DNA from 4 places in the Chryseobacterium sp. CP-77 genome. Region 1 is predicted to be linked to each of the others. Evidence: riboswitches for the same ligand, from Rfam matches in the RefSeq annotation. Region 1 holds a riboswitch; each other region holds the start of a gene.
The links. Region 1 has a riboswitch for cobalamin ahead of V0410_RS09965 (TonB-dependent receptor plug domain-containing protein). Riboswitches for the same ligand answer to the same signal wherever they lie in the genome.
Positions count from the first base shown of each region.

Region 2: linked by a shared signal. The riboswitch ahead of metE (5-methyltetrahydropteroyltriglutamate--homocysteine S-methyltransferase) and the one ahead of V0410_RS09965 (TonB-dependent receptor plug domain-containing protein) in region 1 are both predicted to bind cobalamin.
Region 3: linked by a shared signal. The riboswitch ahead of V0410_RS09245 (acyl-CoA thioesterase) and the one ahead of V0410_RS09965 (TonB-dependent receptor plug domain-containing protein) in region 1 are both predicted to bind cobalamin.
Region 4: linked by a shared signal. The riboswitch ahead of V0410_RS17500 (TonB-dependent receptor plug domain-containing protein) and the one ahead of V0410_RS09965 (TonB-dependent receptor plug domain-containing protein) in region 1 are both predicted to bind cobalamin.

Region 1 covers NZ_CP143637.1:2,250,536-2,254,754, reverse strand. The annotation lists gene V0410_RS09975 (helix-turn-helix domain-containing protein) at 1-595, opposite strand, end outside; gene V0410_RS09970 (T9SS type A sorting domain-containing protein) at 750-2,063, shown strand; cobalamin riboswitch at 2,201-2,378, shown strand; gene V0410_RS09965 (TonB-dependent receptor plug domain-containing protein) at 2,411-4,219, shown strand, end outside.
Region 2 covers NZ_CP143637.1:479,537-483,755, forward strand. The annotation lists gene V0410_RS02055 (hypothetical protein) at 1-472, shown strand, start outside; gene V0410_RS02060 (Lrp/AsnC family transcriptional regulator) at 556-1,017, opposite strand; cobalamin riboswitch at 1,213-1,398, shown strand; gene metE (5-methyltetrahydropteroyltriglutamate--homocysteine S-methyltransferase) at 1,571-3,874, shown strand; gene V0410_RS02070 (helix-turn-helix domain-containing protein) at 4,065-4,219, opposite strand, start outside.
Region 3 covers NZ_CP143637.1:2,073,940-2,078,158, forward strand. The annotation lists gene V0410_RS09235 (ATP-binding cassette domain-containing protein) at 341-1,003, shown strand; gene V0410_RS09240 (hypothetical protein) at 1,034-1,834, shown strand; cobalamin riboswitch at 1,868-2,048, shown strand; gene V0410_RS09245 (acyl-CoA thioesterase) at 2,165-2,548, shown strand; gene V0410_RS09250 (HD domain-containing protein) at 2,606-3,196, opposite strand; gene V0410_RS09255 (XAC2610-related protein) at 3,198-3,896, opposite strand.
Region 4 covers NZ_CP143637.1:3,932,893-3,937,111, forward strand. The annotation lists gene V0410_RS17490 (cytochrome-c peroxidase) at 1-302, shown strand, start outside; gene V0410_RS17495 (transporter) at 315-1,262, shown strand; cobalamin riboswitch at 1,355-1,540, shown strand; gene V0410_RS17500 (TonB-dependent receptor plug domain-containing protein) at 1,650-3,683, shown strand; gene V0410_RS17505 (YncE family protein) at 3,680-4,219, shown strand, end outside.

The DNA of each region.
Region 1 (4,219 bases):
TATGATTCCCCAGGTATTGGTTGCTTTTATCAAGATTTTGTAAGGCTTCAGGATAGTTTCTGTTGATTCCTGAGTTTAATGCCTGAAGTTGATACAATTTTGCAGTGGTGATTCTTAAGGAACGATCATTACTTTTAGGAAGTTTCTGATCGGACAAAAGATTGGTAATAATTCTCTTTGACTGATTGTATAAACCCAGATTCTGATACTGATCGGCAAGATTATAACCACTGAAGACCTGCATACAATATGAAAGGTTATTTTTCTGATCAATATCTTCTTTTTGAGCAAAAATATTGACAGACTGTACATAGTCTCCCTTCAGGGCAAAAGCTTGTGAAATAATATTTTGAAGTACAATTTTGTGCTCTTTATTTTGATCACTCACAAGAATTCCCTGGGTATAACTGATGCATTCGTCGGGATTCTGATACAATTTCAGAAATGCTTTATCTGCTAGCATATTGAAGTCGGGGCCGGACTGTCCTTTGGTAATAAGGAAGCAGAAAGTGAAAATAAACAGTAAGATGTGAAATAATTTTTGTCCTGATAAATTGTTTTTTGTGTTTTTTTGAATAATTCCGGTAAAATCCATATTCAAAATATTGTTTTATATCTGTTTGGTTACTAGTATTTTAAAAATTAAACTCTTTTAAAATTCACGAATTATGAAAGTCAATTTCTTTTAATTGAGTGAATGTTGTATTAATATTGTTTTCACCAATTCGAAACGCTAAATATAATAAAATATGAAAAATTTTTACAGAATGTCAATGAAAATATTGATAGCTTGTCTTTTCCTGAAATTTGGTTTTGCAGAAGCACAGCTTACTGTAATAGGCCTGGGAAATTATAATGTAGGCGCAGTATCGGATAATGGAGTCGTAAGCTTGCACACCAGTGCAGGAAGTATATATAAATGGAATGCTGCAGGAGGACTTGTACAGATAGGTTCTATAACAAACGGGTATCCGGCTGCAGGCAGAACCATTGTTTCGAATGACGGGACCAAAATATCATCCTCCGTTACCAATGCCGCAACAGGATTTAATGAAATATCTACTTATGATGTTGCTACGGCCACATGGGTAAACAGAGGCGGGCTTGTACCTACAGGATGGGATGGCAGCGTAAGCTCTACCTGGGGAATGTCAACCGATGGAAATACTATTGTAGGGCTGGGATTCCTTACAGCTGCGAACGCACATGCTGTGAAATGGGACGAAGTAAACGGCGTGGTAGATCTGGGAAGTATAGTTCCTGGACGCAGCTCCAGAGCAAATGCAATCAATGCAGCAGGAACAGTGATTGTAGGTTGGCAGGATGAATCAACCGGAACGAGAAGCGGAGCAAAATGGCAGGATGGAGTGGAAAGTTTTATTACAGATAATAATGGGAATCATGTAGGAGAAGCAGGAGGAATTTCTGCAGACGGAAATACAATAATAGGTTCGGCAAATCCTAATCCTTATGTCTGGAATGCTGTGAGCGGACTTACTTATATAACGCATCCTAATGCTTCTTTCAGCTTCAAAGGAGGTGCCACCGGGATTTCTGCTGATGGGAAAAAAGTGATCGGGTATTACAGAGCATTTGGGGCTCCACCCATGTCAGGAGAAGGCTTTATCTGGACCTCTGCCGCCGGAAGGATAAACCTGAATGATTATGCGGCTTCTTTAGGAATTGCCACTAATGGAGTAACAATGGGACTTCCTCTTGCGATTTCACAGGACGGAAAGAAAATTGCCGGGTCAGGGACGAATGCTTCAGGGCAGATGATTGCTTTTTACCTCGATACTTCTGAATTTTTATCGGTGAGTGATGCTGTGAAAGAGAAAAACAATGCAGGTATCTATCCTAATCCAGTGGCTGACATCCTGTATTTTAAAGGGAAAGGAAAAATAGAGAAAGCAGAAATTTATAATATGGTTGGACAAAAGGTAAAATCATTGGATACTGTAGAAGGACAGATTGATGTTTCATCCCTGTCAAAAGGAGATTATATTTTACAATATTCAGTAAAAGGAGTACAACAGGAGCCTTATAAATTTATTAAAAAGTAACATATATAAATAGTAAAGTAGTGGGATGAATGGCTGTTTTCAGTATTGAAAGCGGCCGTTCTTTTTTGTGTATATAACAAAAGGATAGCATGTTTTGTATAGAAAAGTCTGATTTTTGGCGAATACATATAAAAAACTATCTTTGCAAAAATTTTGGTTTCCAGTATTTTGGAATGAAAAGGGAATCGGGTGTAACTCCCGGACTGTCCCCGCAACTGTAAATCGCAACACAAGTTTCTGCAAAACGCCACTGTGTAAAAACGGGAAGGAGCAGAATGCGAAAGTCAGGAGACCTGCCAGGATTATAATTAAAAAACATATTGCTTTCGGAGGAAAAGTAAAAAAGTATGGATATAAAAAGATCTTTAGTACTGCTTTTTTCATCTTATGGGTGTTTTCTTTTTGGACAAGAGAAAACGATTGACACTATTTATGTCTTCGACAACCAGATGAACAGGGTGAAACTTTTTCATCCCGTAAAAACAATTACAGCAGAAGATGCTGAAAAAAATTCCAGTAATCTTTCGGAGCTTCTGAGGTTTCAGTCGCAGGTTTTTATTAAAGAAAATGGCCGTGGAGCTGTGTCTTCACCTTCTTTCAGAGGAACTACCGCCCAGCAGACTGCATTCGTGTGGAACGGAATTAATATCAATTCTAATTTTTTAGGGCAGGGAGATATCAATAATATTGCTTTGTTCGGCTATGATCAGATCGGTATCAAAGCGGGTGGAGGAAGCGTGGTGTACGGAAGTGGTGCCATCGGGGGAAGTATTCACCTGAATAACACCCTTGATTTTAATAAAGGTTTCCATGGTTCTTTATTTTCTGAAGTGGCTTCCTTTAATACCTATAATAATTTTGTGAAAGGGTCTTACAGCAATGATAAGTTCAGTTTTAAAGCCTCCGGAAATTATTCCGTAAGTGAAAATGATTATAAGGTAAGCGATCTGAATTATATCAACAGAAACGGGAATTATTACAATACGACATTCAATGTAGGAGCATCCTATAAAATTACAAACGATCATAAGGTTTCGTGGCAAAGCCAGTTTTTTGATTCTTCACAGCATTATCCCGTGTATGAGGAAACGGGAACAAAAACAAAATATACAACTCAAAGTGTAAGAAGTCTTCTTTCTTGGGACTGGAACAAAGCGAAGTTCAGCAATTCCCTTAAAACAGCCTACACGGAAGAGAATTTTCAGTATTTCGGTTCGTTAAACCAGCCTAAATCCAGTGGAGGAACCGGGAAAAATTATATCTTTAAAAATGATTTTAATTATTTCCTGAACTCAAAATGGAATTTTAATATCATCGGAGAATTTCAGATTAATAAAGGAGAAGGGTACGAGAGCGGAATATCCAATGTCAGCAGGAATATAGGTTCTGTTTCGGGATTATTGCGGTATTTTGCAACAAAAGACCTGCGTTTTGAAGGAGGATTCAAAAAAGATTTTGTAGAAGATGTAAAGTCTCCCTTTATGTATTCATTCTCCGGAAAATGGAACGCCGCAAAATGGTATGATCTGAGTATTAACGTATCCAAAAACTTCAGATATCCTTCATTTAATGATATTTATTATGAACCGGGAGGAAATAAAGATCTGAGACCGGAAACCTCTACTCAGGTGGATATGACCAATGAGTTCAAAGCGGGAGATTTCAAACTTACTCTGTCTCCCTATTATATGAACATCACAGATCTTATTGTATGGCTTCCAACGGCTATGGGATACTGGCAGGCATACAATGTCAATAAATCCGAATCTTACGGGCTGGAATCTCAGTTGTCTTTCAGCAAGCAGTGGGGAAATCATAAATTCAGAGCCAATGCAGCATATTATTATGCAAAAGCTATCGATAAAGAAACGAAGATGCAGAGACCTTACGTTCCCATGCACAGGGGAAATGCCGGTATAGATTACGAATATGGTTTCTTCAGGTTGTATGCACAGGGACAGCTGAACGGTGTTACCTACACCACAAGTGATGAAAAGAGATCAGAAGCTATAGATCCTTATTTTCTTTTAAATATGGGAGTTTCTGCCACCTTAGCAAAAAAATATACCTTAGGGTTTAAAGTGAATAATCTAACCAATACCTACTATAAAACCGTTTCTTTCTATCCTTTACCGAAAAGAAACTATAGTGTGTAT
Region 2 (4,219 bases), 1.8 Mb from region 1:
GAAAACAGCCGCGTTGGGTTCTTTACTGGACAAAAACTCAGAATTTATATTCCCGCAGACTCCGGATAAAATTTCAAAAGCATTGAACGTAAAAACTGTTTTTTATGAAGATGCCAACGAAGAAAAATACGCAAAATGGCCTATGAAAACAGGACTGGAGCTTTATTGCAGCCTGGGAAAAGACAATACTATCAATGAAATGTTTTTTGTGACTTCAGACAATAAACCTGTCATTGTGGAAGGACTTCCTTTTGGTCTTGTGCTGAATAAAAGTACCTTACAGGATAGTAAAACCAGGTTCACTAAATACAATGCTAAAACGCAAAAATTAGGAGCTGACAGTGAATTTCCAGGTGGATCAAAACTTGTTTTTAAAAAAGGAAAACATTATGCAACATTGTTTTTCGACAGTAAGAACCTGTTAAAATCAATAGGTTTAACAACAGAACTTACGGATCCGGCTGCCAATTAAGTACTAAAAAACAAAATAATTATACTATCCGTCATTATTGACGGATTTTTTTATCCTCAGACGGCGTTAACTTTAAAATAAATCTATATCGTCAGCCCATGGTTGTTTTTTACCTCAGCCATCACAAAAGTACTGTGCGTGCTGCCGATAGAATCTACGGATCCCAGCTTGTTAAATACAAAATCCTGATAATGCTTCATATCCCGCACCTGCACTTTCAGAAGGAAATCAAAATCTCCGGAAATATTGTAACATTCCGCAACTTCTTCAATTTCTAAAATTTCTTTTACAAAATCATACCCCACAGACCGGTCGTGAATTTTAAGTTTGATCTGGCAGAACACCGTAAATCCACGGTTCAGTTTTTCAGCATCAAGAACTGCCGCATATCTTTTAACAAAACCTTCCTGTTCAAGCCTTTTTACCCTTTCGAAAACCGGTGAAGTAGAAAGGTTCACTTCTTTAGCGAGCTCTTTAACGGTAAGTTTGGCGTTTTTCTGGAGGAGCCTGAGCAGCTGTACATCCTTATCATCGAGTTGTTCCACAGAATATTATTCTTTTAAATGATTAAAACAGTCAAATATAAAGAATTATATGCTTTTATTTTTAATTACTGAAGTTTAATTTGCTTAATTATTTGTTTCCAGTTGTGGTTTTATTCTGTATTACTAATTTTACACAAAATTAAAAACTTTTACTGATAACCTTTGTTAAAGGTAAAAGTACAGTTCTTTACAGATACTTCATCAAACAGGAAAGGTTTTACTTAAGGTAGATTAATAGGGAATCGTGTGCAAATCACGAGCTGTCGCGCAACTGTAAGTAACCCACCAAAAGTTTCTGTCCTTGCAGATCCACTGCCAAAAGCGGGAAGGATGACGGAAACTGTTACAAGTCAGGAGACCTGCCTTTACTGAATTGACAATGCTTTCGCGGGCTGAAGCTTTGGGTCATACAGATGGTATATCAAATTTTGTATTTTCTTCTGAAGGGAAATACATTGTCTGCTATGTCACTATTTTCCTGAAACTTTTTCCGCAAAACATAACGAAGCATTGTAAAGGACTTCCCAATAAGTTTAATTAAAAAGTTTAAAAAATGCAAACTCACATTCTTGGCTATCCGCGTATTGGTAGCAAAAGAGAACTCAAAAAAGCCTGCGAGCAGTACTGGTCAGGTAAAATCCTTTTGGAAGAACTTCTGAACACCGGAAGAACTCTCTGCAGTCAAAACTGGAATATCCAGAAAGAAGCAGGAATAGATCTTATCCCATGTAATGATTTTTCATATTATGATCAGGTATTGGATATGAGTCTTGTCGTAGGTGCCATTCCAACACGGTACCATGAAGTGGTGCTTAAAAAGAACAATACTGAGCTGGATCTTTACTTTGCCATGGCAAGAGGCTATCAGAAGGACGGCCTGGATATCACGGCCATGGAAATGACCAAATGGTTCGATACCAACTATCATTACATCGTTCCGGAATTTTATAAAAATCAACAGTTTAAGCTGAGCTCAGATAAAATTTTCAATGAATTTGCAGGAGCAAAACAAGCTGGAATCAATGCGAAACCGGTTATTATCGGGCTGGTTTCTTATCTGTTATTAGGAAAAGAAAAAGAAGAAGGGTTTGATAAACTGGATCTGGCCGGAAATCTTCTTCCTGTTTATATAGAGATTTTAACCAAACTTCAGGAGCAGGGTGCAGAATGGATTCAGTTTGATGAACCTTTCCTGGCATTGGATTTAACAGAGAAAGCCAAAGAAACTTACCGTTATGTGTATGCCGAAATCAGAAAACGTTTCCCGAAACTGAAATTTATTGTGGCTTCCTATTTTGACGGATTAAAAGACAATACTTCACTTGCCGTTTCACTTCCTGTCAATACATTGCATGTTGATCTGGTTAGAAATCCTGAGCAGCTGGATGATATTCTGAATGTTATTCCGGACAGTTTAAACCTTTCATTAGGACTGGTTGACGGTAGAAATATCTGGAAAAATGATTATGAAAAGTCGTTGTCTTTTATCAGTAAAGCGGTTGAAAAATTAGGATCTGAAAGGATTTTCATTGCACCATCATGCTCATTGCTTCATTCACCTTGTGACCTGGATTTTGAAACCAATCTTAACCCGGAAATTAAGAACTGGCTGGCTTTTGCTAAACAAAAAGTAAAAGAAGTAGTAACTCTTAAAGAACTGGCTTCCGGAACGGAAAATGAACAGATTTTTGAAGCATTTGAAGAAAATAAAAAAGCAATTGAGAGTAGAAGAACTTCTTCTCTTATCCATAATGATCAGGTAAAACAAAGAGCCGATGCTGTTACTGAAAAAGATGCTCAGAGAACAAACACCTTCAAAATCCGTAAAAAAGAGCAACAGGAAGTATTGCAGCTTCCTTTGTTCCCCACCACTACGATCGGATCATTCCCGCAAACCGCAGAAGTGAGAAGCTGGAGAGCCAAATTCAAAAAAGGAGAACTGACAGCAGAACAATATGATATTTTACTGAAAGAGGAAACGCAGAGAACAATCCGCTGGCAGGAAGACATCGGAATTGATGTATTGGTTCACGGAGAATTTGAGCGTAACGATATGGTGGAATACTTCGGAGAACAGCTGGAAGGATTTGTATTCACCCAAAACGGTTGGGTACAAAGCTACGGAAGCCGTTGTGTAAAACCACCTGTGATCTTCGGTGACGTTTCCCGCCCAACTCCGATGACGGTGTACTGGTCTCAATATGCCCAATCTCAGACTGAAAAATGGGTAAAAGGAATGTTAACAGGCCCGGTTACCATTTTACAGTGGTCTTTTGTACGTGATGATCAGCCTCGTTCAGAAACTTGTAAGCAGATTGCCTTGGCAATTCGTGATGAAGTGGTGGATCTGGAAAAAGCAGGAATCAGAATTATTCAGATTGATGAGCCTGCCATAAGAGAAGGTCTTCCATTAAGAAAAACAGACTGGCAGAACTATTTGAAATGGGCCGTAGAAGCTTTCAGAATTTCAGCAAGCGGAGTAGAAGATGCCACTCAAATCCATACGCATATGTGCTATTCAGAATTCAATGATATTATTGAAAACATTGCGGATATGGATGCCGATGTGATTACGATAGAGTGTTCCCGTTCTCAGATGGAACTGCTGAATGCTTTTGCAGATTTCAAATATCCGAATGAAATTGGTCCTGGAGTATACGATATTCACTCACCAAGAGTTCCGTCAAAAGAAGAAATGACTGAGCTGCTGAGAAAGGCTCAGAATGTAATTCCTGCCAATCAGCTCTGGGTAAATCCGGATTGCGGACTGAAGACAAGACACTGGGAAGAAACTGAAAAAGCTTTAATCGCAATGGTGGCTGCTGCCAAAGAAGCTTCTGTAGAATATGCACTTTAGAAAACTTTTACAATAATTAGATTCAATAATTCAGATCGTGTTATGATTTTCATGGCACGATCTGATATTTTTAAATTATTAAATTTTTGAAAAATAAAGTAGTTGAAAATCGTCCTGATTTAAAGTGTAAGCAAACTTGTCTTCATAACCTTAACACTTTCATAGGATCTTAATGGTTCAACAATCTAAATTATTTTGCCTGTAATACACTTGGCGGATAGCCATACTGTTTTTTAAAGGCAAATGAGAAATGGGATAAATTTTCAAATCCAAGATCCAGATAAATATCAGAAACAGATTTTCCTTTTTGGCTTAGCAGAAAATGAGCTTCCTTTAATCTTCGAA
Region 3 (4,219 bases), 180 kb from region 1:
CATTGTATTTTTTAATATTTTTGACAATAAAGTGTAAAACACACAGAAACTCTATGCTTTAATATATGTTCAAAAGTATTTCTACTCTCTGGATTTTTTATAAAAAAATAATAATTCCCACCTTGATATTTTCTTTATTAGCTTCTTGTTTATCCTCTTTCAATATTGAGAACTTTGGATTGAGTTTTCTTTTAATATCTCCTGTCCTTCATTATTTTATATATGAACTCAGATTTAAAAACGAATATTACTTTTATGCCAATTCAGGGTTTTCCAGAAGTTTCCTTTGGGGATTCACAGTATCTGTCTGTGTGATTGTCAAAATAATAACAGGAATTTTATGAGTAAGCTTCATATTGACAGCATAACCAAGTCTTTTAAAGATAATAATATCCTGCGGGATATTTATTTAGGATGTGAAACCGGAAAGATTATGGGAATTCTGGGCAGAAATGGTGCTGGAAAATCAACATTATTAAAAATTATTTTTGGGACTGTCAGTAGTGATACCCAGTTTATAAGATACAATGACAAAGTTCTGAAAAGTATTTCCGACAGAAAAAACAGAATTGCTTACCTGCCACAGGATATTTTCTTACCGAAGTACAATACCATTAAAACCTTAATTCCTCTTTTTTGCAATAAGAAAAATACAGATCTATTATTGACTTCAGATCTGATCCGTCCTTTTTTGTCAGAAAAACCTAAAAATCTTTCCAGAGGTGAGCAGAGAGTCATTGAAGCTTTAATGATCATTTATTCTGAAGCTGATTTTGTTTTACTGGACGAACCTTTCCATAGTCTTTCTCCGAAAATTTCTGCAGCATTGAAAGCTGCAATCATTGAACAGTCTGCGTATAAGGGATTCATTATTTCTGATCATAATTATCAGGAAGTTCTTGATATTTCACACCAAATATTTCTTCTGCGTGAAGGCTATCTGAAACAAATACAAGATTTAAAAGAACTGCAACGGTATAATTATCTTCCGAAAAGCATTTAATTTATATATTTGAGGGATCAAAAAATTTTCATGATGACTTTCATAAATAAAGCATTCTATTTATCCGCATTCAGTATTTTATCTATTGCTTTTGTAAAAGGGCAGACTAAAGTTCCTTTTGGAGTGGTAAAAGCTGAAGAAGGATATGCCAACGTACGCGTACATAAAGACGATTATCGAAAAATTGTAGACAAGATCCGTATGCGTAAAGGCGATGTATTCGTTTATGTAAAGCCAGCTCCCGGAGAAACGGAATGGATATGGATTAAATATCCTGAGAAACAGGATGACGACAAACCTTTTGTGCGTTATGAAACTCTTGATAAAGAAGGAATGGTGAATAAAGGGCGTATTGCCTATGTAGACCAGCTTCCTGCCTATACTCCATCCAGATCTAAAAACGGAAGATCCCTGATTTTCACAGACAATTCTGATCCTAAGATTCCTACTGCCCAAAGAAGCAAAGTGGTGATTGATATTTATCCGTCTAATGCAGGATACCGTAAAAAGGAAAAAGATGCAGATGGAAAAATTCTTACGATTGATAAAGTAAAACCATGGGGAATTGGAAATGATCTTCCTGAAGGAATGACCGAAATCAAATCCATCAGAGTGCAGCAGCCCGGAAGAGGCTCTGTTTTTGTAAGGGAAGCCATCAAAAACATGTTCCAGCCTACCATGGATTTTGAGAACATCGGGGTAACTTCTCTCGACAATGATAATATTTTCCTTTATATGATCAATGGTTCAGGAGAAAACAGATATACAACACTCTGGACAATTAAGAAGGGAAGAGTAATCAGCCAGATTATTTATCATAATCCGGAATAAATTCATTATTTTTGCATTCGAAAAGTTTTACGCTTATTCATCACAGAAATTGGTTCTGCATCACTGCAGATTAAAAGGGAACCGTGTGAAAATCACGGACTGTCGCGCAACTGTAAAGTAACTGAAGTCTTTATCAAAGATCCACTGTGCGAGGCATGGGAAGGAGATAAATGATGTTACAAGTCAGGAGACCTGCCTTTTTCTTAAACATGTAACTTTCGCGATTTGAAGTTGTATTGATCTGATGGATTGTTTCAGGAGTTCTATAAGTTCCTGTCATTATTCTGTTGTTTTAGTATCCTTTCATTTCGCTTTAATTAATAATGATATATGACTACAGAAGAAAGAATTGAAGCATCCGAAACCAGAATCTTTAAAGCGGTTTTCCCTAACACAACCAATCATTACGATACCCTTTTTGGAGGTACTGCGATGCAGCTGATGGATGAAGTAGCTTTTATCACCGCAACCCGTTTTGCCAGAAAAAGAGTGGTAACCGTGAGCAGTGATAAAATCGATTTCAAAAAACCTATTCCTGCCGGAACTATTGTGGAACTGATCGGGAAAGTTTCCTACGTGGGAAAAACCAGTATGAAAGTAAATGTTGAGATTTACACTGAGCAGATGTACTCCTATGAAAGAGAAAAAGCTATTGTAGGTGATTTTACTTTTGTAGCCATCGACGAATTCAAGAAACCAATCCAGATACTATAAATAATAAAGTTTCGGGCGGCCAAAGGCCGCCCGAAGCTTTAAATATTTCCATTGACATTATTTCAATACCTTTTCTGTTTCCAGACTTCTGTTCAGTAAAAGCTCAAAAGCCTCTCCCATTTCGTCTGATGCTCTGCTGATTGCATTTTCAAGCATATTCCGGATCTGTCTTTCCGTCACTCCGGCTTCTGTCCAGCTCTTTCCTGTAGTATGGGAATTTAAAATAAACGGCATAATTCTATCGATTCCACAGGCAAAAATAGCATCCGGAGTTTTCTCTTCTTCAAACTCCAGCCACAGGTTAAAAAATTCTGTACGTAAAGGCTCATCCAGAATTCCAAAGATCTTTTGGGCTGAAGCTTTCTCTCTTTCAAACTTTCCGACCATAGCTTTTTCATCAAAAATAAAGGTGTCTCCGGCTTCTATTTCCACAAGATCATGAATGGAAAGCATTCTTATCACCCTTAACAAATCAATATCAGCTCGGTTTTTAGCATATGGATAAAGGATCTGGGCAAGAATAATGATCTGCCAGGAATGTTCAGCCGTATTCTCTCTCCGGGAATCGTCTGCATTATAATTTCTTCGTTGTACATTTTTAAGCGCATCTACTGCCAGAATAAAATCTATCTCTTTCTGAATTTTCATCTTACTTTTTATTTCTGTTATATTGATCTGCCGGATATACCTTTGTTCTGGTAATCCATTTATTATTGATCTTTTCTTTCGTTATGACCTTTACCTGATCCTCATTGGTCATATCTTCCTCTTTTTCCAGTACTCTATCCAGTCCTTTGTTCGGAATAACGGCATATTCTGTTGTAAAAATCCTGCAACAACCGGACTTACCATAGGAAATAAGACGCTTCCGTTTAGCATCTGTTTCAAAAAAATCAAAACCGTTTGAGCCAAGGTCTGTAAGTTCTTCACTTTTTACAAATGCCATTTTTGTAGTATTGAATACATAAACATCATAAGAAGCCGAACTGTAATTTCCCATATTTCCGTTTCTTATCGCTACATCTTCGGTACCGTCAAAATTAAAATCATCTACAATTACACTACGCTGATCCTTTGAAAGCGGAATCAATTTCCCGCGAACCGGTTTTTGGCCTTGTTCCGCATATACAACAAGATCATCAGAAACAAAAGTCTGTACTTTGCTGTTTTTATGGTCAAACAGTTCCACCGTTCCTTTTCCTCCACATCTGTCATCGTAACAGTTTTCTGTCTGAATGACTGCATCATAGTTTTTTGATACATTTTTAATTTCAAACTGATACTGCCCGAAACAGAGCGGCCCCAAAAGAAATACTGATAAGTGCCTGTACTTATTTAAAATAGTCATGGTAATAGGAATGATTTGGATGTTTTTTTATTTCTAACAAAAATACGAATCATAATACCGATCTCAAAATCCATGTCTCATTATCTGTCAGAATTTCCCTCCTATAAAACAGTATTCACAGATAACAAGCTTTCTCCCGCTATCCGCTCATACTCCTCGCGCCTGCCTAAAGCCGGGGCTGCTGTGGGGTAACCGCTGCTATCGGGGCTAGAACATGAGTGATAAGTGATAAAAGATCATTTTTTCTCTCCAATTTTCAAAATTCTATGTAAAAATTTAAAAATTCTCAGACATTTTCTTCTAAAATCCGTTTGACTCAAAAT
Region 4 (4,219 bases), 1.7 Mb from region 1:
AAGATGCCGGACGATACAGAGTTACTCTTAACCAGGTCGACTGGATGAAATTCCGTGTTCCCAGTTTAAGAAATGTGGAATATACCGCACCTTATATGCATGACGGAAGATTTTACACCTTAGAGGCGGTACTTAATTTCTATTCGGATCAGGTGGAAGATAATGCCAATCTTGATCCTCAGCTGAAACAGAACGGCCACATAGGAATTGCCATGAACAGCCAGGAAAAACAATACATCATTGCATTCCTGAAAACATTATCGGATAAAAGTTTCATATCCAATCCAAAATTTGCAGAATAATTTATAAAAAACATGAAGAAGATTATAGTGATAGTAAGTTTGATCCTGTTTAATCAGTATCAGGCGAAAACGATTAGAGACAGTGCGTATATTGCTCCCGAAACCTTTAGCAGATTCGATTTTGATGATGATTGTGATGCCTGTGGTTGTGCAGCAGGAAACGGATCTTCCGGTTTTGAATCTTTACTGAATCCGCAGTTTATCGGGATCAAATACTTTGCGCAGCATTATAAAGCGAAAGAGAACTTATTTGTAAAAGATCTTACCCAGGATCAGTATTTCAATACGCTGCAACTTTGGGGGAAAGTTCCACTGACTAAAAAACTGAGTGTTTATGCGAGCCTTCCATTCCATTTTCATGAAAAGAAAACCATGCAGGGAGATATCAGAATCAATGGAATAGGAGATTTAAACCTGATGGGAATTTACCAGCTGATGAGCTCTAAAGATAATTTCCATCATCTGAGCGGAGGTTTGGGTGTGAAAATTCCTCTCGGGAAGTTTGATGAAAAAGGGGCATCCGGTGTCAACCCAAGCTTTCAGCTGGGAACTGGCAGCTGGGATTATCAGGCGGCTTTGAATTATAAGTTTCAGAAAAATAAAGTAGCCGTACTGGTGAATACAGATTACACCATTAAAACAGAGAACAGGAAAAATTACCGTTTTGGAAACCAATGGAATTATGCAGCAACAGGTTTTTATCAGGTTGCAGGAAATGAAAAATCTATATTCTCTGTAAAAACTGGAGTTCAGGGAGAAGTTTATGCTCAGAATAAACAGTTTGATGAAGCATTGCCGAACACTGCAGGAAGTGCCTTGTATGGAAAATTAGGTTTTGAAGCCTCTTATAAAAAGCTGAGCCTGGGAAGTGAAGTCATGCTTCCCATGTACACGCGCCTGGCGGGAGGAGATATTGAAGCTCAATCAAGATTCAGTATTTTTCTGAATATTGGAATTTAAAAGGAAACCCTTGTTGAAATCATGTTAAAGCTCCTTCGGGAGCTTTAATTGTTTATAAATCATGATTTTAGTTGGGGATTAGGAATAATTATTTATCTTTGCCGGAATTTGGTGAGCCGTAAAAAGCTCTTAAAAGGGAATCCGGTGAAAATCCGGAACAGACCCGCTGCTGTAAGCTCCGCACCAAAGTTTTTGAAGAATATATCCACTGTTTTTTTAATGGGAAGGATTTCAAAAATGGAGTAAGTCAGAAGACCTGCCAGACAATAATCGTTTGACGCTTTCGTGGAATAAAGCTTAGGACATCAATGATTGTGTGCAGTGACAGCTGTGCTTTGTCGTTGTATTCTTATACCCATTAGCGTCTTCATTACCCTAAATGAGCTAATGGCGGCAAAACTAACTACTTCTGCAATTCAAAAAGCTGTTTTCACAATATTGGTGATCACATCTCAACTTTTGTTTTCCCAAACCAAGAAAAAAGATAGTCTTCAGGAAGAGACGATTAAAGGGATCAATCTTTACAAAAAGAATTTTAAAGAAATTATTCCTGCACAAATCCTGCAGGGTGAGCAGCTGGAGAGGCTTAACAGTCATTCTGTCGCAGATGCGTTGCGGTATTTTTCAGGAGTTCAGATTAAAGATTATGGAGGATTGGGTGGTTTGAAAACCATCAACATCCGAAGTATGGGAAGCCAGCATGTAGGTGTGTTTTATGATGGAATTCAATTAGGAAATGCCCAAAACGGGCTGGTGGATCTTGGACGATATTCTTTAGACGATCTGGAAGAAATATCATTGTACAACGGACAGAAAAGTGAGATTTTTCAACCTGCAAAAGACTTCGGTTCTTCAGGATCTATTTATTTACAGCCTAAAACACCCGTATTTAAAGGAAATAGAAAAACCAATTTGGTGATAAGGGCAAAAAGTGCATCTATTGATCTCTTTAATCCTTCATTCCGATTGGAACAGAAGATATCAGACAGAGTTTCTGCCAGCTTCAGCGGAGAATTTATGCAGAGTGACGGAATTTACAGGTTCCGGTACGCGAAGAAATATCCTGATGGGCAGCAGGCGTACGATACCATCGCTAAAAGACAGGACTCAGATATCAAAGCAAAACGGTTTGAAACTTCTCTCAACGGAACTTTAAATAACGGAAGCTGGAATATCAGAGGGTATGGTTATATTTCAGATCGTGGAATGCCGGCTCCCATTGTGAATGGCCGTTTTGGTGGAAGAGGAGCCAGACTTTCAGATGAAAATTATTTCGTACAGGCCAATCTGAGAAAAAAACTGTTCCCGAAATTTGAAACACAGCTGAAAGCAAAATTTGCCTACGATTATACCCATTTTATGGATACGGTTCGTTCGCAGTCTATTATTTATACTGATAATACTTATATCCAGCAGGAGCTTTATCTTTCCTCATCCAATATTTACTCAATCACTCCCAATTGGGATGTCAGTCTGAGTGGAGATTTTCAGTACAATAATCTGGATGCCAATCTGGATAATTTTTCTTATCCTACCCGTTACACTACCTTGGTAGCATTGGCAACGACCTATCAGTGGAACAGATTCAAAATTTTGGGAAGCCTTTTAGGAACTTTTACTTTTGAAGAAGTAAGAAAAAACAAAAGACCGGGAGATGCCAGAGAGTGGACGCCTGCTGTTTTTATGAGCTATCAGCCGGAAAAAATTCCAGAGCTTACTCTAAGGGCTTTCTATAAAAGAATTTTCAGACTTCCAACCTTTAATGATCTGTATTATACCAATATCGGAAATACTTACCTGAAACCTGAATTTACCCATCAGTATGATGTAGGATTTACCTATCAGAAGAATTATACCAACCGTCTCTTTAAGACCTTTTATGCTAAAGTAGATGGTTACTACAACAAAGTACAGGATAAAATTGTAGCGGCCCCTAACGGAAGCATGTTCCGCTGGCTGATGATGAACCTGGGAATGGTTGAAATCATTGGTGCAGATGTGAATGTGCAGACAGAACTTCAATTGGGAAAAGTTACTCTTAGACCGTTGCTGTCCTACACTTATCAAAGTGCAAGAGACATGAGTGATCCTGAAGATACTTTTTACCGCAATCAGATTCCTTATACACCATGGCACAGTGGATCTTTCAGTCTGATGGCGGATTATAAAGACTGGAGTTTCAATTACAGTGCGATGTATGTAGGAGAAAGATATGATGTGAATCAGGACAATATTCAATACAATTATGTACAGCCCTGGTATACTCACGATCTCTCTGTTCAGAAAAAATTCAACTGGGCGAATCATCAGTTTAAAGTAAGCCTTGAGATGAATAATATTTTCAATCAATACTATGATGTGGTCCTCAATTATCCGATGCCCGGAAGAAATTTTAAACTTATTCTAAACTTCACCCTATGAGAAAACTAAACTTTTATTTTTTATTTCTTGTCTTAGCTTTTCTTACGTCATGCCGTACGGATGATATTATTGTCCGTCAGGAAGTGGTGGAAGGACTTCCTTCAGAAAACACAGCAATAAAAGGCTTTTACATGCTGAATGAAGGAAACATGGGAAGTAATAAATGTACCCTTGATTTTTTTGATTACACCAAGGGAACCTATTACCGGAATATTTACGCAGAAATCAATCCCAATGTGGTAAAGGAGTTGGGAGATGTAGGAAATGATATCAAAGTGTACGGAAGCAAACTTTATATCGTAGTCAATGTTTCCAATAAAATTGAAGTTCTTGATGCCAAAACGGCCAAACGTATTACTTCTATTCCATTACAAAACTGCCGGTACCTTGCTTTCAAAAACGGAAAAGCTTATGCCAGCAGCTACGCCGGACCTGTTGCGATTAATCCGAAAGCACCGAAAGGGAAAGTCGTGGAAATTGATACCACTTCTCTTTCCATCCAGCGTGAAGTAGTGGTAGGATATCAGCCCGAAGAA